4 regions of the Pseudomonas sp. NPDC077451 genome follow, and region 1 is predicted to be linked to each of the others. Evidence: predicted binding sites of a transcription regulator. Region 1 holds the regulator's gene; each other region holds the start of a gene.
What was found. The regulator FliA, encoded in region 1, starts transcription of late flagellar genes. The targets are predictions, from matches to a motif close to CTAAAGTTTNNNNNNNNNNNGCCGNTAA.
Positions count from the first base shown of each region.

Region 2: a site for FliA is predicted at 2,336-2,363, ahead of ACIGHL_RS19270 (flagellar protein MotY). Genes of this name have one in related genera too.
Region 3: a site for FliA is predicted at 3,786-3,813, ahead of flgM (flagellar biosynthesis anti-sigma factor FlgM). Genes of this name have one in related genera too.
Region 4: a site for FliA is predicted at 3,107-3,134, ahead of flgM (flagellar biosynthesis anti-sigma factor FlgM). Genes of this name have one in related genera too.

Region 1 is NZ_JBITVX010000001.1:388,035-394,037, reverse strand. It holds gene ACIGHL_RS01770 (chemotaxis protein CheA) at 1-1,131, opposite strand, end outside; gene ACIGHL_RS01765 (protein phosphatase CheZ) at 1,144-1,938, opposite strand; gene ACIGHL_RS01760 (chemotaxis response regulator CheY) at 1,962-2,336, opposite strand; gene fliA (RNA polymerase sigma factor FliA) at 2,454-3,179, opposite strand; gene fleN (flagellar synthesis regulator FleN) at 3,194-4,024, opposite strand; gene flhF (flagellar biosynthesis GTPase FlhF) at 4,116-5,393, opposite strand; gene flhA (flagellar biosynthesis protein FlhA) at 5,410-6,003, opposite strand, start outside.
Region 2 is NZ_JBITVX010000015.1:47,664-53,666, forward strand. It holds gene gloA (lactoylglutathione lyase) at 1-21, opposite strand, end outside; gene ACIGHL_RS19265 (argininosuccinate synthase) at 104-1,321, opposite strand; gene ACIGHL_RS19270 (flagellar protein MotY) at 1,409-2,302, opposite strand; gene pyrC (dihydroorotase) at 2,485-3,528, shown strand; gene rnt (ribonuclease T) at 3,525-4,199, shown strand; gene thrC (threonine synthase) at 4,267-5,676, opposite strand; gene ACIGHL_RS19290 (homoserine dehydrogenase) at 5,735-6,003, opposite strand, start outside.
Region 3 is NZ_JBITVX010000001.1:496,919-502,921, reverse strand. It holds gene flgC (flagellar basal body rod protein FlgC) at 1-413, opposite strand, end outside; gene flgB (flagellar basal body rod protein FlgB) at 427-831, opposite strand; gene ACIGHL_RS02405 (CheR family methyltransferase) at 1,032-1,856, opposite strand; gene ACIGHL_RS02400 (chemotaxis protein CheV) at 1,894-2,826, opposite strand; gene flgA (flagellar basal body P-ring formation chaperone FlgA) at 2,993-3,745, shown strand; gene flgM (flagellar biosynthesis anti-sigma factor FlgM) at 3,850-4,179, shown strand; gene ACIGHL_RS02385 (flagella synthesis protein FlgN) at 4,224-4,694, shown strand; gene ACIGHL_RS02380 (flagellar brake protein) at 4,768-5,517, shown strand.
Region 4 is NZ_JBITVX010000004.1:170,274-176,276, forward strand. It holds gene ACIGHL_RS09120 (FliG C-terminal domain-containing protein) at 1-267, shown strand, start outside; gene fliH (flagellar assembly protein FliH) at 274-972, shown strand; gene fliI (flagellar protein export ATPase FliI) at 974-2,305, shown strand; gene ACIGHL_RS09135 (flagellar FliJ family protein) at 2,302-2,727, shown strand; gene flgM (flagellar biosynthesis anti-sigma factor FlgM) at 3,167-3,442, shown strand; gene flgN (flagellar protein FlgN) at 3,439-3,879, shown strand; gene ACIGHL_RS09150 (hypothetical protein) at 4,055-4,219, opposite strand; gene fliD (flagellar filament capping protein FliD) at 4,492-5,799, shown strand; gene fliS (flagellar export chaperone FliS) at 5,796-6,003, shown strand, end outside.

The DNA of each region.
Region 1 (6,003 bases):
CAAGCGGTTACGCACCAGTACCAGTTCACCCACCATGTTCATGATTTCATCGAGCCGCGCGGTATCGACTCGAACAGTCGTCTCAGCCTCGCTCGCGGGCTTCTCCAGAGCTGCAGCAGACTTGGATGCTAGCTCTGCTTTCGCCGGGGCAGCAGCCTTGCTCGCTACGGCATTTGCTGCCGGTTTCGCTGGTGCAGCCTTTTTCTCGGCAGGCGCGGCAGCCGGTGCGGGCTTGGTGGCAGGCACAGCTGCAGCCGCGACTGGCGCGGCAGCATCAGGTTCAAACTTGCCCTTACCATGCAGCTGGTCCAGCAGCGCTTCGAATTCGTCGTCGCTGATGTCATTGCCACCCGCCGCGGCAGGCTTGTCAACGGACCCGGCAGGGGCAGCAGGTGCAGCGGCAGCCGGTTCGGCGAACTGGCCTTTGCCATGCAGTTGATCGAGCAATGCCTCGAATTCGTCGTCGGTAATCTCGTCGCTGGCAGACTGTCCCGCCACCGCAGCAGCAGGAGCGACCGGAGTCGGTTGCTGCTCCGTCGCGAAATGACCCTTTCCATGGAGCTGATCGAGCAGCGATTCGAACTCCTCGTCGGTAATTTCATCTGGGGCGCTTGAAGAAGGTGCCTCGGCAGATTCGTCCAGCGCGCCAAGAAACTGCTCGAACTCGCTGTCGGCGGTCGTAGCGGGCTCAGACTCAGGCTCAGTCTCGACAGACGCTTCGACTATGGGCTCCTGCGCTCCGGCCGGCTCGGCCAAACGGGCCAGCGCTGCCAGCAGCTCGGGCGTCGCCGGGGTTACTTCGGTCCGCTCGCGCACCTGGCTAAACATTTCATTGACGGAGTCCAAGGCCTGCAGCACGACATCCATCAATTCCGAGTCGACGCGACGCTCACCCTTGCGCAGGATGTCGAAGACGTTTTCAGCGATGTGGCAGCACTCCACCAACTCATGCAGCTGGAGAAACCCGGCACCGCCTTTTACCGTATGGAAACCGCGAAAAATCGCATTGAGCAAGGCTGTGTCATCGGGGCTGCTTTCCAGCTCCACCAGCTGCTCTGACAATAGTTCGAGAATCTCGCCGGCCTCTACCAGGAAATCCTGGAGGATTTCTTCATCGGCGTCGAAGCTCATATTTAACTTCCCCTAAAAGCCCAGGCTCGAAAGCAGATCATCAACGTCGTCCTGCCCGGATACGACGTCTTCACGTATATCGGCATGCATCTGCGGACCTTCACCATTGGAAGGCAGTTTTTCTTGTTTTTTCATTTCCTGCTCGGCGCGCATCGCGTCGCGGTCGTGCTGGATGCCCGCCACGCGGTCAACCTGGCCGGCCATCAGCACCAGATTAAGCAGGTTACTTTCGAGTTCGGTAATGAGCCGGGTCACTCTTTTGATCACCTGACCGGTAAGGTCTTGGAAATCCTGAGCCAGCATGATTTCGCTAAGGTTCTGCGACAGCTGACTGCCATCGTTCATGCTGCGCTGGAGAAACTGGTCGATGCGCTTGACCAGCTCACGGAACTGTTCAGCGTTCATATCGCGCCGCATGAAACGCTGCCAATCAGCAGTGAGGCTCTGCGCCTCGTAACTCACGTAATTGACCAAGGGCGCCGATTCTTCAACCAGGTCCATGGTGCGGTTGGCCGCTTTCTCGGTCATCTCCACCACGTACGACAGCCGATCAGTCGCATCGGTGATCGGTGACGGATCCCCCCCGGTGGCACAGGTATCCATCTCGAGCTTTACGATGGCGTTGTGCAGCTCCCGGGTGAGCTTGCCAACTTCCAGGTAGATCCCGTGATTGCGCGCCTGATTGAGCTCATTGAACATCTGCGTCGCTTCGTCGAAACGACCCTGTTGCAGACTTTCAATCAATTGGGGTGCGTGAGCCTTCAGAGTTGCTTCGAACTCTGCCAGGGTTTGGTCTGCTTGCGTCATAGTGCCCTCGCGGCGTTACTGCTTCAGCCGTTGACGCGCTCGAAGATCTTTTCGATCTTCTCTTTGAGCACTTGAGCCGTGAATGGCTTGACCACGTAACCGTTTACGCCCGCTTGCGCGGCCTCGATGATCTGGTCGCGCTTCGCCTCGGCGGTCACCATCAATACCGGCAGATGCTTCAAGCGCTCATCGGCACGCACCGCGCGCAGCAAATCGATGCCGCTCATGCCGGGCATATTCCAGTCGGTGACGAGGAAATCGAAACTTCCGCTCTTGAGCATCGGCAGCGCAGTGGTGCCGTCATCTGCCTCGGCAGTGTTGGTAAAACCCAGATCGCGCAAGAGGTTCTTGATGATCCGTCTCATGGTCGAAAAGTCGTCGACGATGAGGATTTTCATGTTCTTGTCCAAGTACACCTCCGTAAATCCCGAATCGAGACCTGCTCACGGTCTGTTTGCGAGCCTCATGAATGAAGCTCGTAAGCGGTCTCTAATGCTTTTGTCGCAAACCGGTCGTTAACGCGCGCGCCACTCGCCAAGACGAGCCCGCAGACGGGCCGCGCACTGACTGTGCAACTGGCTCACCCGTGATTCACTGACGCCCAGTACCTGACCGATTTCCTTCAAGTTCAACTCTTCGTCGTAATACAGCGAAAGCACCAACTTTTCACGTTCGGGCAGGTTACTGATGGCCTCGGCCAACGCCTGTTGGAAACGCTCGTCTTCAAGATCGCGGGACGGTTCCGGATGGGTGCTGGCTGCATCCTCCTCGAACTCCCCGTGCTCGCCTTCCTGAAGCAGATCATCGAAGCTGAACAGGCGGCTGCCCAGGGTGTCGCCCAGAATGCCGTAGTACTCATCGAGACTCAATTTAAGTTCGGCCGCAACGTCCTGATCTTTAGCGTCGCGTCCTGTTCTAGCCTCAATTGCCCGAATTGCCTCACTGACCATGCGCGAGTTTCGGTGTACCGAACGCGGCGCCCAGTCACCTTTGCGCACCTCGTCGAGCATGGCGCCGCGGATGCGAATACCGGCGTAGGTCTCGAAACTCGCCCCTTTTCCGGCGTCATATTTTTTTGACGCCTCCAGCAAGCCGATCATGCCGGCCTGCATCAGGTCGTCGACCTGCACGCTCGCTGGCAAACGCGCCAGGAGGTGATAGGCAATGCGCTTGACCAGCGGTGCGTACTGATCGATGAGTTGATATTGCGAGTCTTTAGCCTGAGCTTTGCTGTAATACATACCGAATCCAGCCGCTATTGTTCGTTAGGCTCTGCGGCGGGCCTGACCAGGCGCTCCACAAAGAACTCCAGATGACCGCGTGGCGTTGCCGGCAACGGCCAAGTGTCCACCTTCTGCGCGATAGCCCTGAACGCCAGCGAGCACTTTGCGCGCGGGTAGGCCTCATAAACGGCGCGCTGCTTCTGCACAGCCTTGCGCACCGCTTCGTCATACGGGATGGCGCCGACGTACTGCAGCGCCACGTCGAGGAAGCGCTCAGTCACCTTGGTCAGCTTGGCAAACAGGTTGCGCCCTTCCTGCGGCGCATGGGCCATGTTGGCCAAGACCCGGAAGCGGCTGATGCCGTAGTCACGATTGAGCAGTTTGATCAGCGCATAGGCATCGGTGATTGACGTGGGCTCGTCGGTGACCACCAGCAACACTTCCTGCGCGGCGCGAACAAAGCTCACCACACCGTCACCAATGCCAGCGGCGGTGTCGATGATCAGCACATCGATATCATCGCCGATGTCGCTGAAAGCCTGGATGAGGCCAGAATGTTGAAGCGTCGACAGCTGCACCATGCTCTGAGTGCCGGAAGCGGCCGGAACAACACGTATGCCGCCCGGCCCCTGAATCAGCACATCGCGCAGGTCGCATTCACCGGAAATGACATCGGCCAGGGTGCGTTTTGTCGTCAGGCCGAGCAACACGTCGACGTTAGCCAGACCAAGGTCAGCGTCGAGCAATACCACTCGACGCCCGAGATCGGCCAGCGCCAAGGCCAGATTGACCGACACGTTGGTCTTGCCGACGCCACCCTTGCCGCCGGTCACTGCAATAACCTGTACGGGATGCATACCCATTTTCACACGCCTATCTCTTGCTGGAGCCCTTGGGCCATCGATGCGTTCAGCGGGAACGCGTCTTCTTTGTGTGTCTCTCGGAGCATTGCGTTCATCCGACCTTCCTAGAACCGTTGTACAGATCGGAGAACATGTCAGCCATGGTTTCCTCGCTAGGAGCCTCTTCCGATTGCAGGCTCACCGCGCGGCTGACCAACTGGTGACTGCGTGGCAGATGCAGGTCATCAGGAATGCGCGGCCCATCAGCGAGGTAAGCGATGGGCAGGTGCTGACTGATGATAAGACCAAGTACGTCACCCAAGCTCCCGGCTTCATCCAGTTTAGTCAGAATGCAGCCAGCCAGCCCGCAACGACGGTAGTTGTGCCAGGTGGCCTTGAGCACCTGACTCTGGCTGGTTGCAGGCAGGACCAGGTAATTCTTCGCTTTGATGCCGCGGTCCGCCAGGGCCTCGAGTTGCACCTTCATCATCGAGTCACCCGCTGGCAGGCCGGCGGTGTCGACAAGGATCAGGCGCTTACGGGCTAGCGGCGCCAAGGTTTTGCTCAAGGGCTGGCTGGGGTCCAGCTGAATGACCGGAACGTCGAGAATCCTTCCCAGGGTTTTCAGCTGTTCCTGAGCACCGATGCGGTAGTTATCCATGCTCGCCAAAGCGATGCTCTGCGGGCCGTGCTTGAGCACGTAACGCGCCGCGAGCTTGGCCAGCGTAGTGGTCTTGCCGGCACCGGCCGGGCCGACCAGGGCAATGACGCCGCCCTCTTCCAGCGGCTCGACCTTGCTGACCTTGATCGATTGCGCCAGATACGCCAACAACATCCGCCAGGCCTGGCGTGGCTCCGATACGGTCGAAACCTTTTCCAACAAGGCGCGCGACAGTTCGGCAGGCAGACCGATGCGCTGCAGGCGGCGCCAGAGGCCAGCCTGTTGGGGACGGCGGCTCTGCTCCTGTCCCCAGGCAATCGAACCGAGCTGCACTTCGATCAGTTCGCGCAGCCCCTGTAGCTCTGACTGCATCGCCTCGACCGCACGCGACTCGAACGACGAAGTTGCGGCAACCGGAGCTGCTTGGGCAGCCGCAGCCGGCTTTTCGTCAAGCAGCTGACGATCCTGGCCGACCGAACCACGCGATGGCGCGCTCATTTCGGCATGCGCGCTGGCAAGACGAGCCTGAGTCTTGCGCAGCTCGGCTTCCAGGGCCGGGTTCGGCTGCTTCGCCGCCGCCGACTCCATCGGATAATCAAGCACTGCGGTCAACTCGACGCCACCAGCGACCCGACGGTTTCCCGTGATCACGGCATCGGCGCCCAGCTCGTCACGAATCATCTTCATGGCGATACGCATGTCGGCTGCGAAGAAACGTTTGACCTGCATGGCCTGTAGCCCTCAGTTAATTCTGACCCACCGTCGAAACGATGGTGACCTGCTTGTTATCCGGTATTTCTTGATAGGCCAGGACATGAATGTTCGGTACAGCGAGCCGGGCGAATCGCGACAGCATCGCGCGGACCGGACCTGCCACCAGCAAAATCGCCGGCTTACCTAACATTTCTTGACGCTGTGCCGCTTCTACCAGAGAACGTTGCAACTTTTCGGCCATTCCCGGCTCGAGGAGGATGCCATCTTCCGAGCCTTGTCCTGCCTTCTGAAGGCTATTGAGCAATATCTGTTCCAACCTGGGTTCAAGCGTGATGACAGGCAGCTGCGGCTCAAGCCCGACAACGTTTTGCACGATTGCACGTGACAGCGCGACACGTACCGCAGCCACCATCGCGGCGGGATCTTGACTCTTGGCGGCAACGTTGGCGATGGCCTCAGCGATGGTTCGGATGTCACGCACCGGCACCTGCTCCTGTAGCAGCGCCTGCAGGACTTTAAGCAACGTAGACAGCGAGATCATCCCAGGCACCAGTTCCTCGGCAAGCTTGGGTGAGCTCTTTGCCAGCAACTGCAGCAGTTGCTGAACCTCCTCGTGGCCGAGCAG
Region 2 (6,003 bases), on a different contig from region 1:
CATGGTATGCAGCAGTCTCATGATGTCTCTCCTGTTCAGCGGTGCAAAAAGCATAACCCCGGCTCGTGGCCGGGGTCATGGTCGGGCTGTGTAGCAGTTTCTGTTAGAACTGCGTCCGGCCCTTGTTCGCGGCGATGCGCATGCGCAGCGCGTTGAGCTTGATGAAACCACCCGCGTCGGCCTGATCGTAGGCGCCCGCATCGTCTTCAAAAGTGGCGATGTTGGCGTCGAACAGCGAGTCGTCCGACTTGCGGCCGGTGACGATGACGTTGCCCTTATAGAGCTTCAGACGCACTACACCGTTCACGTTGGCCTGCGACGCGTCGATCATCTGCTGCAGCATGCTGCGCTCAGGGCTCCACCAGTAGCCGTTGTAAATCAGGCTCGCATACTTGGGCATCAGCTCGTCTTTCAGGTGGGCTACTTCACGGTCGAGGGTAATCGACTCAATGGCACGATGCCCCTTGAGCATGATGGTTCCGCCCGGGGTCTCGTAGCAGCCGCGCGATTTCATACCGACATAGCGGTTCTCGACAATGTCCAGACGCCCGATGCCGTTCTCGCCGCCGATCTTGTTCAGATAGGTCAGCACTTCCGCCGGGGTCATGTCCTTACCGTCAATGGCAACGATGTCGCCCTTGCGGTAGGTCAGTTCAATGTAGGTCGGGGTATCCGGTGCGGTCTCAGGCGAACGCGTCCAGCGCCACATGTCCTCTTCGTGCTCGGTCCAGGTGTCTTCCAGCACACCACCTTCGTAGGAGATGTGCAGCAGGTTGGCGTCCATCGAGTACGGCGATTTCTTTTTGCCATGGCGCTCGATCGGAATCTCGTGCTTGGCTGCGTAATCCATCAGCTTCTCGCGCGAGAGCAGGTCCCATTCACGCCAGGGGGCGATGACCTTGACGCCCGGCTTCAGCGCATAGGCGCCCAGCTCGAAACGGACCTGGTCATTGCCCTTGCCGGTGGCGCCATGAGAGATGGCGTCAGCACCGGTCTCGTTGGCGATCTCGATCAGGCGTTTGGCGATCAGCGGACGGGCGATGGATGTACCCAACAGGTACTCGCCTTCGTAAACGGTGTTGGCGCGAAACATCGGGAAGACGAAGTCGCGGACGAACTCTTCGCGCAAATCGTCGATGTAGATTTCCTTAACGCCCATGGCCTTGGCCTTGGCACGGGCTGGCTCGACTTCCTCGCCCTGACCGAGGTCGGCGGTAAAGGTCACCACTTCGCAGTTATAGGTGTCTTGCAGCCACTTGAGGATCACCGAGGTGTCCAGGCCACCGGAATACGCCAGGACTACCTTCTTTACGTCGGCCATTGCCATCCACTCCCGGGATTTTAAGGAAAGCGGGGATTCTACTGGTCGCGACGTTTGTTTTACAGGGGCGCATGCGACCCCTCGGCATCAGGTCGACGGTGTACCGCCCTCTGCTGCGGCAGTGGTGGTTGCCGGCTCGCGCTCCAAACGCAGGGTTACACGCCGATTCTTGGCCCGGTTGGCCTCGCTGCTGTTGGGCACGACGGGATAGCGTTCGCCGTGAAAGCGCAACGTGATTTGCTCTTTCGGCACGCCGTTGGCAGTCAGATACGCCTCGACCGCAAGCGCGCGACGACGCGACAGGTCACGATTGGTCAGTCTATTGCCGCTATTGTCGGAGTGACCATCAAGCTGGATGCGGTTGACGCTGGGATCAGCCTTGAGAAATTGCAGGATGATATCGAGCTTGGCCTGGCCCAACGCATCGAGTACGACGTCACCGGCGGGAAACCCAACCTGCGACGTACGAATCTGCTCGAAGTTGACCGGCAGCAATTTGGCCGTGCAGCTGCGAAAATCTTCATAGGCTTTGCCGAATCGCACAGGCAATAGCCGCACCTCCAACGCTTCGCCACCAAGCCGCGTGCGGTGGCGCACCACCGGGCTGCGACCTTCGAGGAGGCCACTGAGCAGGCGATCGGCCTGCAGGTAGGTACTGTTGAATGGAACCTCGCCGCCGGCTACGGAAACTACGCCCAGATTGATATCACCGCGACTAGGCTGCCAGGGCGCAGCTGCCGCAAGCAGCGTGGCCGAACCATTGCCCAGCCAGCGATCAGGTGACTGCAAGCGAAAAGTAGGCTGCTCGCCCGCTCGCCGTACGAATTCACCTGCACCAAAGCCTGCGACTGGCTGGATCAACCGACACTCGAACTGATCGCCTTCCACCTGCCACTGCGCTCGCTCCAGACGAGTCTGAAACGTGAGGGCATTGGCTGGGGAAGCCAACAAGCAGGCAAGAACAAGGAGGCGCAAGCGCACGTGTGGCTCCAGGGTAAACAACATTCAATTGAGGTATCGGTGCGCACCTTGAAAACTTGAACGCTGCGATACCTAGCTGGCGCCAGCCCTCGCTACTCGTTTCGACCGGAAGACCCGCCTGCGGCGATTTTTTCACGCGTTTCCGGTAGCATTCCCGCACGTTTTACCGCCTGGAAATCCGCATGTCCGACCGACTGACACTACTGCGCCCCGACGATTGGCACATTCACCTGCGCGACGGCGCAGCGCTGCCGCACACCGTGGCGGACGCCGCACGCCAGTTCGCACGAGCGATCATCATGCCGAACCTTGTACCGCCGATTCGCAATGCAGCAGAGGCGGACAGCTACCGCCAGCGCATTCTTGCCGCCCGACCGGACGGCAACCCGTTCGAGCCCTTGATGGTGCTTTACCTCACTGACGGTACGCAGCCCGAAGACGTGCGCGCCGCCAAGGCCTGTGGCTACGTATTTGCCGCCAAGCTGTATCCAGCCGGCGCCACGACCAACTCTGCATCCGGCGTCACCCGCATCGACAACATATTTCCAGTGCTCGAGACGATGGCCGAGGTCGGCTTGCCGCTGCTGGTGCATGGCGAAGTGACGCGTTCAGAAATCGATATCTTCGATCGTGAAAAATACTTCATCGACGAACAGCTTAGCCGAGTCACCGAGCGCTTCCCCACGCTCAAGGTGGTGTTCGAGCACATCACCACCCGGGATGCCGTGCAGTTCGTCGAGGCTGCCAGCAGCAACGTCGGCGCCACCATCACCGCCCACCATTTGCTCTACAACCGCAACCACATGCTGGTGGGCGGAATTCGCCCGCACTTCTTCTGCCTGCCAATCCTTAAGCGCAACGTCCATCAGGAAGCGCTGCTTGATGCGGCTACCAGCGGCAATCCGAAGTTCTTTCTCGGCACTGACTCGGCCCCGCACGCCCAGCACGCCAAGGAAAACGCTTGCGGTTGCGCCGGCTGTTATACGGCGTTCGCTGCGATCGAGCTCTATGCTGAGGCGTTCGAACAGCGCGGCGCGCTTGACCGCCTGGAGGCCTTTGCCAGCAACTTCGGCGCCGACTTCTACGGTTTGCCGCGCAACACCGAGCAGATCACCCTGGTACGTGAATCCTGGAGCGTGCCGGCCAGCTTGCCGTTCGGGGAGCACAACGTCGTGCCCCTACGTGCAGGCGAAACCCTGCAATGGCGGTTGGAGACCAACGCATGAGCGACGATCAGTTTGACGACGAGCTGGAAGGCAACCAGCCAGGCAAGCCGCGCTCGCCGATGGCGAGACGCTTTCGAGGCTTCCTGCCAGTCGTGGTTGATGTCGAGTGCGGCGGATTCAACTGCGCGACCGACGCGCTGCTGGAAATTGCTGCCGTGACCATCGGCATGGACGAGCAGGGTTTGCTCTACCCGCAAGACACGCTCTTCTTCCGAGTCGAACCCTTCGCTGGCGCCAACATCGAAGCAGCCGCGCTGGAGTTCACCGGCATCAAGCTCGACCACCCGCTGCGCATGGCCGTTCCCGAATCACAGGCGATGAATGAGATCATTCGCGGCGTGCGCAAAGCGGTGAAATCAGCCGGCTGCAAACGTGCCATTCTCGTCGGCCACAACAGCAGCTTTGATCTCGGGTTCCTGAACGCAGCAATTGCCCGCTGCGATATTAAGCGCAACCCATTCCACCCCTTCTCCAGCTTCGACACTGCAACGCTGGCAGGCCTCGCCTACGGTCAGACCGTCCTCGCAAAAGCCTGCCAGGCAGCCGATATCGACTTTGACGGACGCGAAGCACACTCTGCGCGCTACGACACGGAAAAGACTGCTGAGCTGTTCTGCGGCATCGTCAATCGCTGGAGAGAGATGGGCGGCTGGGAAGAGTTCGACGAATAAGCTCAGGTCCTCCCTCAAACGAAAAAGGCCAGTCGTGAGACTGGCCTTTTTCGTTATTGCTGGTCGCTTACAGCGGCTTACCTTTATTGCCATGCTCGCTGACAAACGCCTGCATGGCCTTGAGATCGTTCTTCAGAACAGTGCATCGCTCCGTGCGTTCAAACAAGTCCGTCAGATGCGCCGGCAACTCCAGCGCCTTGCCAACACCGGCCTTTTCCACAGCCTCGGGGAATTTCACAGGATGGGCGGTACCCAGCGTTACCATCGGCGTAGCCAGACTGCGGCGGCACTCGCGTGCGGCATAAACCCCGATCGCCGTGTGCGGATCGAGCAACTCACCGGTCGCACTGAAGACGTCAGCAATCGTCTTGCAGGTCTGCTCATCGTCTACCGCCAGCGAGTCGAAAAGCTTGCGTGCCTCGGTCCAGCGTTCCTCCTCGACCGACAGCTTGCCGCTGGCCTTGAATGCGCTCATCAATTCGGCAACCGCCGCGCCGTTGCGGCCATGCAGATCGAACAGCAACCGTTCGAAGTTGGACGACACCATGATGTCCATGGAGGGCGACAGCGACGGGTGCAACGTGTCCTTGTCGTAACGGTTGCCACTCATGAACCGGTGCAGAATGTCGTTTCGGTTGGTTGCCACCACCAGCTGGCTGATTGGCAGGCCCATGTTACGCGCCAAGTAACCCGCGAAAATGTCCCCAAAATTGCCCGTCGGTACGGAAAACGCCACCGAACGGGCCGGGCCGCCCAGCTGCAGCGCAGCATGGAAGTAGTACACGATCTGGGCCATGATCCGCGCCCAGTTGATCGAGTTGACCGCCACCAGCCGGGTGCCTTTAAGGAAACCCTGGTCGGCGAAGCTATCCTTCACCATCTCCTGACAATCATCGAAGTTGCCTTCAATGGCCAGGTTGTGAATGTTGTCGCCGAAGATGGTGGTCATCTGCCGACGCTGTACTTCGGACACCCGGTTGTGCGGGTGCAGGATAAAGATGTCGACGTTATCGCAGCGGCGGCAGCCTTCGATTGCTGCCGAGCCGGTATCGCCGGAAGTCGCACCGATGATGACCACGCGCTCACCGCGCTTGGCCAGCACATAGTCAAGAAGCCGACCCAGCAGCTGCAAAGCGAAGTCTTTGAACGCCAGGGTCGGGCCATGGAAGAGCTCGAGCACCCACTCGTTGCTGTCCAGCTGACGCAGCGGCGCCACTGCGCTGTGAGCAAACACGCCGTAGGTGTCCAGCAGAATCTGCTTGAAGTCAGCGTCTGGGATGCTCCCGGCCGCAAAAGGACGCATTACCTTGAATGCCAGCTCGTGGTACGGCAGGCCGGACCAGGACGCGATTTCTTCAACGGTGAAGCGCGGCAGGTTTTCCGGAACGTATAGACCACCATCGCTGGCCAATCCGGCAAGCAGCACGTCTTCGAAATTCAGGGCGGGCGCCTGGCCACGGGTACTGATGTAGCGCATTGTTCAAACCTATGTTGGACGCTGACTGCGGGCCACTAGAGCAACCCGGCGTTGCTGATTAGATCAGTTGCTCGACACGAATCCGCACGACGTTGCCCACCACGTCAGCAAGCGCTTCGAGTGCGGCGATGGCATCGTCGATCCTCTGCTCAACCACACGATGCGTGACCAGGATGACCGGCACCAATCCGTCTTGCTCCTCGGCTTCCTTCTGCATGATCGATTCGATATTGATTCCGCGCTCCGACAGGATAGTGGCGACCTGAGCCAGTACACCCGGACGGTCCTTGGCCTGGATGCGCAGGTAATACGCACTTTCGCAGGCCC
Region 3 (6,003 bases), 110 kb from region 1:
ATGGTCTTGGCTGTATTCATCAGCTCAGCATTGGTTTGAAACGACCGGCTGGCAGAAATCATGTCGGCCATTTCTTCAACGACATTGACGTTCGGGTAATACACGTAGCCTTCGGCATTCGCCGCCGGATGGTTGGGCTCGTACCGGGCTTGCAGTTCGCTCTGGTCTTCCACCACTCCCAGCACCTGGACGCCGGCCCCCGCCTGGTCCTGCTCAGCGAATAACGACCCGTTCGGCGACCCGTCGGCCTGCTGCAGCATGGTTGCGAACACGGGGTGACGCGCGCGATAAGTCTGGTCGACGCTAGACGACACCGTTTCGGCGTTAGCAATGTTGCTGGAAATGGTGTTGAGACGAGTGCTCTGGGCACTCATGCCGCTGCCGGCGATGCTGAATACACTGCTGAGGGACATGGTTTTGCTCCTTTTATTCGCCGCGCAGGGCGCTCATGAGCCCCCGAAATTTACTGTTGAGCAAGGTGAAACTCGCCTGAAAGTCGATAGCATTCTCGGCATAGGCCGCTTGCTCAACCTGGGCATCAACAGTGTTTTGATCGAGCGACGCGTGTGCCGGCGTGCGGAAACGCAAGCCGGGATCGGCAATCTCCATGCCTTCGGCGGCAATATGCTTGCTGCTAGTCACCGCCACACCGAATCCGCCCTGGTTCTTGCTGTTTTGCGCAGCAAGCACTGAGCTGAATTCCAGATCACGCGCCTTGTAGTTGGGGGTGTCAGCGTTGGCGATGTTGTTGGCAAGCACCTCGGCACGCTGAGCGCGAAAACCGAGCGCCTTCTCATGGATACCGAGTGCCTTGTCGAAACTGATGCTCATGATCTAGCCCTTTGCCGGGTACAAGTCTGCTTAGCAAACACACAGCAAAGCCCATGCCATTTCGGCAACTGACTGATTTATAAGCTTTTTTGAAGAGTGGATTGGACTAGGCGTCAAAAGCGGCAAAGCGTGACCTATGTTTTTGCCGCTCATCCAGCCGATAGCGACAGATTCCTGCCGCCTTTGCTAAGAACCAACCATTACTTTGCTTTGTAGATGATGCCCGGGCTGCATTGCACCATCTGATACAGCTCAGGAAGACCGTTCAGCGCTTCGGATGCTCCCAGAAAGAGGTATCCGCCTGGCTTCAACGTCGCGTGGATTCGTTTGAGGATGTCTTTCTTTACATCAGCGGAAAAATAAATGAGCACGTTGCGGCAGAACACCACATCGAACTTGCCGAGCACGGCATAGCTGTCGAGCAGGTTCTGCACCCGAAACTCAACACGACTACGAATTGCCGGCTTAACCACCCAACGACCCGGGCTTTTCACCTCGAAATGACGCTGCAGCCGCTCACTGGATAAACCTCGAGCGATAGCGAGACTGTCATATTCGGCTGCCTTCGATGCAGCAAGCATGGCGCCTGACAATTCAGTAGCCACGATCTGAACTGCCGTTTTCGGGTGGCTAGGACTACTGCGCTCGTACTCGTCGATGGTCATCGACAGCGAGTAAGGCTCTTGCCCTGATGAACAAGCGGCCGACCAGATACGCAAACGCTGTCCCGGCGCGTTTTTCAGCAGCTCAGGCAGAACGCGGTTTTTCATCACCTCAAAAGGATAGGTGTCACGAAACCAGAGCGTCTCGTTGGTTGTCATGGCGTCCACGACCTGCTCGCGCAGGCCGCTACGCGGCTGGGCCTGAATCTTCCTGACCAAATCGCCAAGCGTTTTGAGCCCTTGCTGCTCCATAAGCTTGTTCAACCTGCTGGACACCAGGTACTGCTTGTTGCTGCCCAGCAGAATGCCGCACGTCTTCTCGAGGAATATTCGGAACTGATCGAAATCCGGATCACCTGACACTAATAATGCCCACCAGTCATATTAAGAGGACGACGCCTCAATTCTTATCCGTAGTCCGGATCCGCTCTATCACTCGATTGGCCAGATCATCTGCCTGAAACTTGGCGAGAAAATCGTCCGCTCCGACCCGCTTGACCATGCTCTGGTTGAACACACCGGAAAGCGAAGTATGCAGCAGAATATGCATATCACGCATAGCCGGATCCTGACGAACCTCCGTCGTCAGGGTGTAACCATCCATTTCTGGCATTTCGATATCGGAAATCATCATTATGAATTCGTCAGACGGCTTCTTGCCCTCAGCTACAAGCTTTCGCAGATAGGTGAGCGCCTGCCGCCCATCATTGTGCGCAACGACCTCGATTCCCAGATTCTGCAGACAACGCATGATCTGCTTACGCGCCACAGACGAGTCATCGACAATCAGTACCCGACTGGTTGACGCCTTGTTACTGGTTGCCTCGTCCGCAATGCTGACCGAGAGCACTTCGGACACCGGCGCCACTTCGGCGAGTATCTTTTCAACGTCGATGATTTCCACCATCTGTTGATCTACATGAGTCACGGCCGTCAAATAATGGTCGTGCCCAACACCCTTAGGGGGCGGAAGAATATCTTCCCAGTTCATGTTGACTATCCGCTCCACCGAGCGGACCAAGAAACCAAGCACCTTGGTGTTGTATTCGACAATGATGGCAAAACTATTCGGCAAATCCTGTAGCACTGGCTTTCCGGTAGCAGCGGACAAATCGAGGATAGAAAGCGTGCTTCCCCGAATGTTCGCCACCCCTCTCACCACCGGGCTCGACCGAGGCATGACCGTGAGCCGAGGGCACTGCAGCACCTCTTTGACCTTGAACACGTTGATGCCATAAAGCTGCTTGCCGTCCAGTCTGAACAACAGCAGCTCCAAACGGTTCTGTCCCACCAGCTGCGTACGCTGGTTAACCGAATCCAATACACCGGCCATGCCAGTTCCTCTTGCGTGTGAGATGGGCGGGCAGACATCTGTAGCTCAGACTATCTGGCGCTGAAGTGGCATGCATGCCAACACCGATTTGCAAAATACCTGTCTCGCCTGCCCAGTCAGTTTCTGAACGGTCAACAAACGGCACGTCCCTTGCTTCAACCAACACATGAGCAAACAGACGACTTTTTTCCGGCATCCGTGCAAGACGCTTTTCCAAACGTTTCTGTTGGCGACTCTGTGCGCGCTGAGCCAGCTGGCTGACTCAGCAAGCTTTACGCGACCTGAACAGCTTATCGACGCGACCCGCGCTTTTCTTGAGCGGGAAGTAACTGACTATTTACAGCGTAGTCAAATCCAGGCGCGCTACGAGATCGAGCTGAACAGGCTGGACCCGCGCCTACGGCTAGCGGCCTGCGATCAAGGATTGACGACCAGACTCGAAAGCCCGGCACAACCCGTTGGTCGCATTACCGTGCGAGTTAGCTGTGAAGCTACTTCGCCCTGGTCCGTTTTCGTCCCTGCACAGGTCCATTTGTTCCGGGAAGTAATCGTAGCCAGACGGCCCCTGGCCCGAGAGAGTGTCGTAGAGCTAGCCGATGTTACCCTTGCCGAGCGCGACGTCAGCCTGCTCAATCAAGGCTATCTGACCTCGTTCGACCAAGTGCTGGGCAATAAGATTACCCGTAGCGCCCTCCCCGACCAGGTGCTACCTCCAACCTACTTATCACCAGCTGAAATAGTCCGAAAAGGCGACCAGGTGGTAATCAGCGCGAAAAACTCTACGATAAATGTAAGAATGCCTGGCGAGGCGCTGTCCGACGGCGCGCTTGGCTCTCAGATCAGAGTCAAAAACCAGCGCTCCGGACGGACCATCAAAGCCCGCGTCGTTGGTCCCGGGCAAGTAGAAGTCGCAATGTGAAGGCGGGCGCCGCTACGCCAGCCGCCCGTATGAAAAAAGACTAAAGTTTTATTTGGATTTGCCGAAAAGCAGGCAAGCGTCCTGACTTATTCGAGGTTTCGATCATGGTTATCGATTTCAATCGGCCTAACAGTGCCGTCAATTCAACCAGCAATGGGCGTAGCAGCAACGTCCAGAACACTGAGCGACCAACGGCTCAGCAGCCCTCTACTGACGAAGCAAAGACCACCGGCAACAGCCCGGTATCGGGGGAGAGCGTTCAGCTGAGCCCCGAAGCCCAGCGCCTTCAGCAGACCACCGAGAAGTTGAACCAGCAGCCCGCCGTTGATCAAGAGCGTGTTGCTCAGATCAAGCAGGCAATCGCCGATGGTAGCTATCAGGTGGACAGCCAGCGAGTGGCATCGAAGCTACTGTCGTTCGAAAGCCAGCGCTGAGCCTGACACCAATGCGAGCGGGCGTGAGTGCAACAGAGGCCACTATGCTAGATTCCGAATTGCTCCAGCAGCTGACCAACGATATCGACACCGCCAGAACGCTACGCGAGCTCACCGACGCGGAATATCTGGCCCTCTCTGAGCGTAATCTCGGTGGGCTGGAGCAGCTGCTCACGCAAAAACAGGCACTGCTGGCACTTTTGGGCCAACACGGCACGCTACGCAGCCAGGCATTAGCTAGGGCACAGCTGAGCGCCGACCGCAACGGCTTGGCACAGTTTGCCGCAGCTTCGGAGATAGGCGGCGAGATCCTTGCCCAGGCAGAACAGCTGGAGATCATCCTTGAGGACTGCCGCAAAGCCAATGAACGCAATGGCAAGCTTATCCGGGCCAACCAGAGCGCCGTAGGGACCATGCTGCAAATACTGCAAGGCACGTCCCAGACCCCGGACGTTTATGATCGCCGGGGAGCTGCCGCCAAAAGCACTCATCATCGCCCGCTCAGCCAGGCCTGAACCATCCGCAGCCGTATAGCATCAAAGTGCTATCATTGGTCTGTCGTCGTTACATGCCGGAGAGCAACGCCAAGTGTCTAGTCCTTTCGCTGAGGGAGAAGGCCCTCAGCCCCCTCAGATACTCAAGACTCCAGTCGAAATTCAGGCAAATTTACGCCCCCTGCTGGATAACCATATCCCACTGCAGGTCCGTTTTGCCGAGCGCGCTCAGCGGTACCAGACTTACCTGGTAGAGATAAACCGCGAAAAGGGCTGGCTTGCGTTAGACGAGCTGATACCTAGCGATGGTGAGCGACTAATGGCGTCAGGAGAAGCTTTCCAAATAGAAGGCTTTTACGAGGGCGTGCGAATCGCTTGGAATAATCCACATCCAGTGCATCTTGGCGAACTGGACGATGCGCGCTGCTATTGGGCTCACCTGCCAGACGAAATTCTTTACCACCAAAGGCGAAACGCCTATCGCGCCACACTGAGCGGGCAGCCAATCGCAGCGCAACTGAACGGAAAGACGATCAGGAAACCTCTGGTGGGCAAAGTCTTGGACATGTCGGCAACGGGTTGCAAGCTGAGCTTCCCAGGGAATCTACAAGCTGGCCTACAGTCCGGCCAAGTCTATGATCAACTTTCCGTACACTTGCCTTTCGGCGCCATAACAACCGCAGCTGAGCTGCGCCACGTTATCTACGATGAGAAACTTGATCTAACGTTCTGCGGGATACGCTTCCACCGAATCAGTGGCTTAACGCAGAGACAGGTTGAACGGTTCGTCTATCAGCTACAGCGCGAAGCCCGACGTGATCAGGTGACCGACCGGTTTAGTTGATACAGCAACGCGCACGCTTCTGATCGGCGTTGATCAAAAGCCACCCTCCCTACCCGGCACCTACTCGTCAGCTCGCGACCAAAGCAAACGGCGAGTCAGTCTGAGCATGGGAACCGACGGCGCAAGACACCGGCTTGTATTGATAGCTGACCCTATGCACGGTGTGATTAGCTAGAGGCTCGAATGTTGAGCCAATGTGACGCCTGGCGCCCATCTTCAAATGCCCCCGCAAACGCGTCCCGCACGTTCAGACCACCTTGGAAGGCCTGAACTATCGGGCACTCGGTACGTGTCGATGGTGCTTGGTAGTTGGCTGAGACAGAGATCGACCCGATCGGTGGCAGCAGAGACGATGGCAATGGCACGTCTTCTCCGAATCTTGCCAGCAGCGTGAAAGGACCTGCTGGTTCGCGGTCCGTTATGGAGCCGCCAAGCGTCCGTGTAGCTGGGACACTGTAGTAGGTACGTAGGACCAGCACTAAGCGC
Region 4 (6,003 bases), on a different contig from region 1:
GACGTATTGCAGACCCTGCTGGAAGTGATCCCGCTAGAAGAGTGGGTGGTCGCGCTCAAGGGCGCCGAACCCGCGCTGGTCAAGGCCATCCAGGGTGCGATGCCCAAGCGGCAGGCGCAGCAGATGGAATCGATCAACCGTCGCCAGGGCCCGGTGCCGCTGTCGCGGGTGGAGCAGGTGCGCAAGGACATCATGGCGGTGGTCCGCGACATGTCCAACGAAGGCGATCTGCAGGTTCAGCTGTTCCGCGAACAGACCGTCGAGTAAGCGCCGATGAGCATCAAGATCATCAAGGGTGAAGGCCGCTCCTGGCGCCCGTTCCGCTTTCCGCCTCGCGTGCGCACCGCCGCCGAACTGGCCGACAGCATGGCCGGTGATCCGGCCGCTTTACAGCGCGCGGTTGCCGATGGCTTTCAGGAAGGCATCGACAAGGGCTACGAGCAGGGCCTGGAGCAGGGTCGTGAGGCCGGGCACCGCGAAGGGTTCGAGCGCGGTGTCGAGGACGGCAAGGCCATCGGCCGCGAAGAAGGTCGTGCCCAGGGACGTCGCGCATTCGACGAAGCGGCCCGGCCCATGGATGAACTGGTCGAGCGCTTCGAGCGCTTCCGTCAGGAGTTCGAGCAGGCGCGTCGCGAGCAACTGCTGGAGTTGGTGCAGAAAGTCTCCAAGCAGGTGATTCGCTGTGAGCTGACCCTCCATCCGACCCAGCTGCTGACGCTGGCGGAGGAAGCCCTGGCCGCCATGCCGGGCGATCAGGAAGACGTACGCATCCTGCTCAACCCCGAGGAATGCACCCGCATCAAGGAGCTGGCGCCGGAGCGCGCAACAGCCTGGCGTCTGGTGCCAGATGAAAAACTGGCGCTCGGCGAGTGCCGCGTGATCACGGCGCAGGCCGAAGCCGATATCGGCTGCCAGCAGCGCCTGGATTCATGCATGGACACGCTGGGCGAACACATCCGGGCGGAAGCCTGAGATGTCCCTGCGCGAGAGCTTCCGGCTCGACGAGGCGTTGCGCTCGCTGGATACCGTGCAGCTGGCGAAAGTCAGCGGCCGGCTGGTGCGCGTCTCCGGCATGCTCTTGGAAAGCCTCGGCTGCCAGCGCATGACCGGCCAGCGCTGCTTCGTCGAACAGGGCGACGGCAGCATGCTCGAAGCGCAGGTGGTGGGCTTCAATCGCGATATCACCTATCTGATGCCATTCAAGAAGCCGGTTGGGCTGACATCCGGTTCGCGTGTTTTTCCGGCACCGGATGACGCCAAGCTACATATCGACGAATCCTGGTTGGGGCGTGTGGTCAACGGCCTCGGCGAGCCCTTGGATGAGATGGGCAAGCTCAGTGGACGCGATCCACTGCCCACCGAGCTGCCATCGGTCAACCCGCTCAAGCGCAAGCCGGTCAGTGAACCGCTGGACGTCGGCGTGCGGGCGATCAATGCCATGCTTACCCTCGGCAAGGGCCAGCGCGTTGGCCTGTTCGCCGGTTCCGGTGTGGGCAAGAGCGTGCTGCTGGGCATGATCACCCGGCAGACCAAGGCCGACGTGGTAGTAGTCGGGTTGATCGGCGAGCGGGGTCGCGAGGTGCAGGAGTTTCTGCTGCATTCGCTGGGCGAGGAGGGCCTGAAGAAGGCCGTGGTCGTCGTCGCGCCAGCCAACGAGTCGCCCTTGATGCGCCTCAAGGCCACCGAGCTGTGCCACAGCATCGCGGCGTATTTCCGCGACCAGGGCAACGATGTGCTGTTGCTGGTCGATTCCTTGACCCGCTATGCGATGGCCCAGCGCGAAATCGCCCTGGCCCTGGGCGAACCGCCGGCCACCAAGGGCTATCCGCCTTCGGTATTCGGCATGCTGCCGGAACTGGTGGAGAGCGCCGGCAATGGTGCCAACGACAATGGCAGCCTCAGTGCGCTGTACACCGTGTTGGCCGAAGGCGACGACCAGCAGGACCCGATCGTCGATTGCGCGCGGGCGATTCTCGACGGCCACATCGTTCTGTCGCGTCGGTTGGCCGACGCCGGCCATTACCCGGCCATCGACATCTGCGCCTCGGTCAGCCGCTGCATGAGCCAGGTCGGTCAGCCGCCGCATCTCGGCGCGGCGCGCCAGCTCAAGGAGTTCTACAGCACCTACGAGAAGATCAAGGAACTGATCCCGCTGGGCGGTTACAGCCCGGGCGCAGACCTGAAAACCGACCGCGCCGTGAAGCTGGCACCCACCATCGAGCGCTTCCTGCGCCAGGAAGTGGGCGAAGCCGCGGAGCTGGAAACCAGTCTCACCATCCTGCAGAGCATCATCAAACAACCATGAAGCAGCAGATCGAAACGCTCACGCGCCTGGCCAGCCTGCGTGGCAACCGGGTCAAGCAGATGCTCGGGCAGGTTCAGTATCAGCAGAATCTCTGCCAGCGCTATCGCAACAACATCACTGGCCTCAGCCGTCTGTGCGGCTTCAGCGTGCCGATGAGCACACCCTTGCAGCGCGACAACCAGCAGCGCTACAAGGCCACGCTGTACAAGATGGTCGAGTTGCAGCGCCGTGAACTGGCGGTGGCCGAGCAGGCGCTGACGCGCATTCAGCAGGAGCTGCTGCAGGCCATGCGCAGCGAGAAGGTGGTCGAGCATGTGATCGAGGCCAAGATGCAGCAGTGGCAGCAACTGTTGATGGCGCAGGAACAGAAGATTCAGGATGGCCTAGCCGCGCAGACTTGGTGGCGTAACCAGATTGCCTAGGTGGTGGGGTTGGGCTACAAGTTTGCTTGGCCCCGGCCCCTCACCCCAGCCCTCTCCCCAAAGGGGCGAGGGGGCGTGTACGGCGCGGTGGACGGGTGGGGGCTGGATGCAGGGCCCCGGCGAAGGTTACGCAAAGGCAACCCGGGCACGTCGGCAACGGCCCGTAGGGCCAAATCCCTCTCCCTGATGGCGCAGAACCAAAAGATTCAAGGATGGCCTGGCGACGAAAAGGCCACCCTGGGCATGCCGGCAATGACTTGCACGGCCGACTCCCTCGCCCCGCTTGCGGGGAGAGGGCTGGGGTGAGGGGGTGTGCTTGAACACCGCACCGGAGGACCGGCTGAAAACGGTCCGCCTGTCAGCCCCAGCAAAAAAATATTTAAGGTTTCCGCCCGAGCGGTCGCTTGTTAGGCAGTAACCACCGAGTTGGAACGAAATCATGGAAATCAGCCGGCAGTTCAAGCCCGCCATTGCAATGCCCACCGAGACCGCCGCGGCGCGTCCGGCCAGCGCCCGTCCTGCAGCCCAGGCGGCCGCACGTCCAGCTGCAAGCCTGCCGCTGGAGCAAATGCAGGATGCCCTGCGCGCCATGCCCGAGGTCGATCTGGATCGCGTAGCGGCCATCAAGCAAGCCCTGCAGCGCGGCGAGATCTCTACCGATGTGGGCGAACTGGCCAGCAGCATGCTCAGCTATCACCGCGGAAACGATGCGTGAGCCAGCGCGAAAAGCTGCTGGCAGTCGTCGATGACGATCTCCAGCAGGACTGCGGCGATTACCTCGCCTTGCGCGAGCTGATGCAGGAACTCTACGGCCGTCTGCTCGAACGCGATGTGCCGGAAATCGACCGCATTAATATGCAAATCACAGTCCGCGTCGAAGCCATTGCCGCGCGTGCCCAGCGTCGCAGCAAGGTGCTGGCGGCTTTCCGGCTGGAAACCTCCGGCGTGGGCATGCGCCGGCTGTTGTCCAGCTGCACCGGCGAGCGCGGCGAATCCCTTCAGCAGCACTGGCGGCAGGTCGGTGACCTCGCCGTGCAGTGCCAGCAGTTCAACGAGCACAACGGCAAGCTGCTCGCCATGCACCACGACATCCTTCAGCAACTGCTCGCCGGTGGGCAGGACGCTCGGCTCTACTCGCCTCAGGCTTACTGAGGCGCAACGTTCGGCTTCCTGCGCCTTCCGTTAGCAAGCGCGCCGCGCTGGCCTCATGTTGGGGTAACCCACCCGCATATCCACCGCGAATGTTGGATGGGAAAACAACATCCGTCCTGCATCCAGTGGCGCTCGAAGTCGCTTCTAGCCTTGCAGATCGCCAGCAAGCTGGCTCCTACAGGAGCGCGCTATCGCGGCGGCGGCTGCCTGTCGTGATGCGCTCAATTTGCACGCAACGCTTTTGGTAGGAGCCAGCTTGCTGGCGATCGAAGCCTGCGAGCGCCATCAGGTCAAAAGGCTCGTCTCGAGCCAAAGCCTTCCACAGCTCAATCCACTTCATGGCGCTTTTGGGAGCGACCCACGCTTGTCGAGTCGCTCGCGCTGATAAGGATTAATCCTTTTCGGTTGCCGCTTTAACTCCCTCGCCTTTCACGTCGCCTTTATAGACAGATGTTCCGCCATCGGCCGAGGCGGAAACGGTGCTTCCCCGTTTCCTTGTCTTGTCGCGTTGCGGAAGCCTTTTTTCTGCATGGCCGGCTCTGAAACGCCCGTAATACGGGTATTCGAGAACTGGCATCCAACTTGCTCTACCTGTTTCAAGAGGGGATGGTGATGGCTATAAATTCCGATTACGTACAACAGATGTCGACGCAGTTGGCCACCTACGAAGTTCAGGGTTCGTTGGATCGGCTTAACCGCAACGAATCGCGCTACAAAGCTCAGCGCGACGCGTTGAACTCGCTGCGCACGTCGATGACGACTTTCAAGTCCGCCATCACCAAGCTCAACAGCAGCACGTCGAGCATGCTGACCAACAGTGCGACCTTCAGTCAGGAGGGGTACGCCACCGCTACCGTGGGCACCACGGCAAAAGCCGGCACCTACGACTTCTTCGTCGAGCGCCTGGCCGCCAAGCAGCAGGTCGCTGTACAGGGCCTGGTCGATGGCAGCCTGAGCGGCACCCTGACGCTGAATGCCCAGGCCTTCGACCTGAGCCAATACGCCACGCTGAGCGATGCTGCCACGGCTATAAACGATGCTGGGCTCGGTGTACAAGCAACGCTGGTACGCAGCGATGGCGCGGTCAGCCTGGTGGTCAGCAGCGAGCAAACCGGCGCCGCCAATGCGTTCAGTCTCAGCATGACGGGCAACGCTGCCGCAACCACGACCCAGCTATCCACTGCTCAAGACGCCATGGTGCGTCTGGGTGGTAGTTATGGCACCGGCGGCATTGAGCTGACCAGCGCCAGCAACACCTTCACCGACGTCATCGATGGCGTCAGCCTGACCGTGAGCAAGACCCATACGGCGACTGACACCGCGTTGACTGTCACGGTGGGTCAGGACAAGGCCGGCACCCAGGCCAAGGCGCAGACCTTCATCGATGCCTTTAACGCGCTGATGACGAGTTTCGACTCGCTCACCGCCAGCGGCAGCGACAGTGCCAAACGCGGCGCTCTGGCCGGCGATTCCAGCGTGCGCTCCATCGAGAGCCGCCTGAATGGCCTGCTGCGTGCCGATTTCGGTGGCAAGAGCCTGATCGAGTTCGGCATCAGTGCCGACCGTAACGGCAAGCTGACCATTGACGCCAAGCGCTTCGAAGCTGCGGTCGCTAATGATCCCGCGGGCTTCGAGGAGCTGTTCACTGGCACTGACAAGCTGCTCGACAGCATGGACAAGACCGTCGCCGCGTACACCAGCAGCACCAACGGGCTGCTGAAGAACCGCATGGACACGCTGGACATGAACCTGCGCCGTATCGACGAGCAGTTCGACAACCTCCAGCAGCAGTACGACACCCATTACAGCCGCTACCTGCGGCAGTTCACCACGATGATGCAGACCATGCAGAGCATGGAGCAGACCAGCGGAATGTTCTCGATGCCAACCACACCGCAAGCTAACGGATTGTTCTCATGAACAGCTATCACCCTAACGACAGTTATGACAGCTACCGCTCGGTAGACCTCGAGGCGCGTGCAGCCTCGGCTTCGCCTTACGAACTGGTGCTGGTGCTGATGGACGGCCTGCTGGATGAGCTGGCCCGTGCCCGCGGCCACATCGAACACAAGCGTTACCAGCAGAAGGGCGTGTCGCTGGAAAAGTGCATGAACATCCTCAACG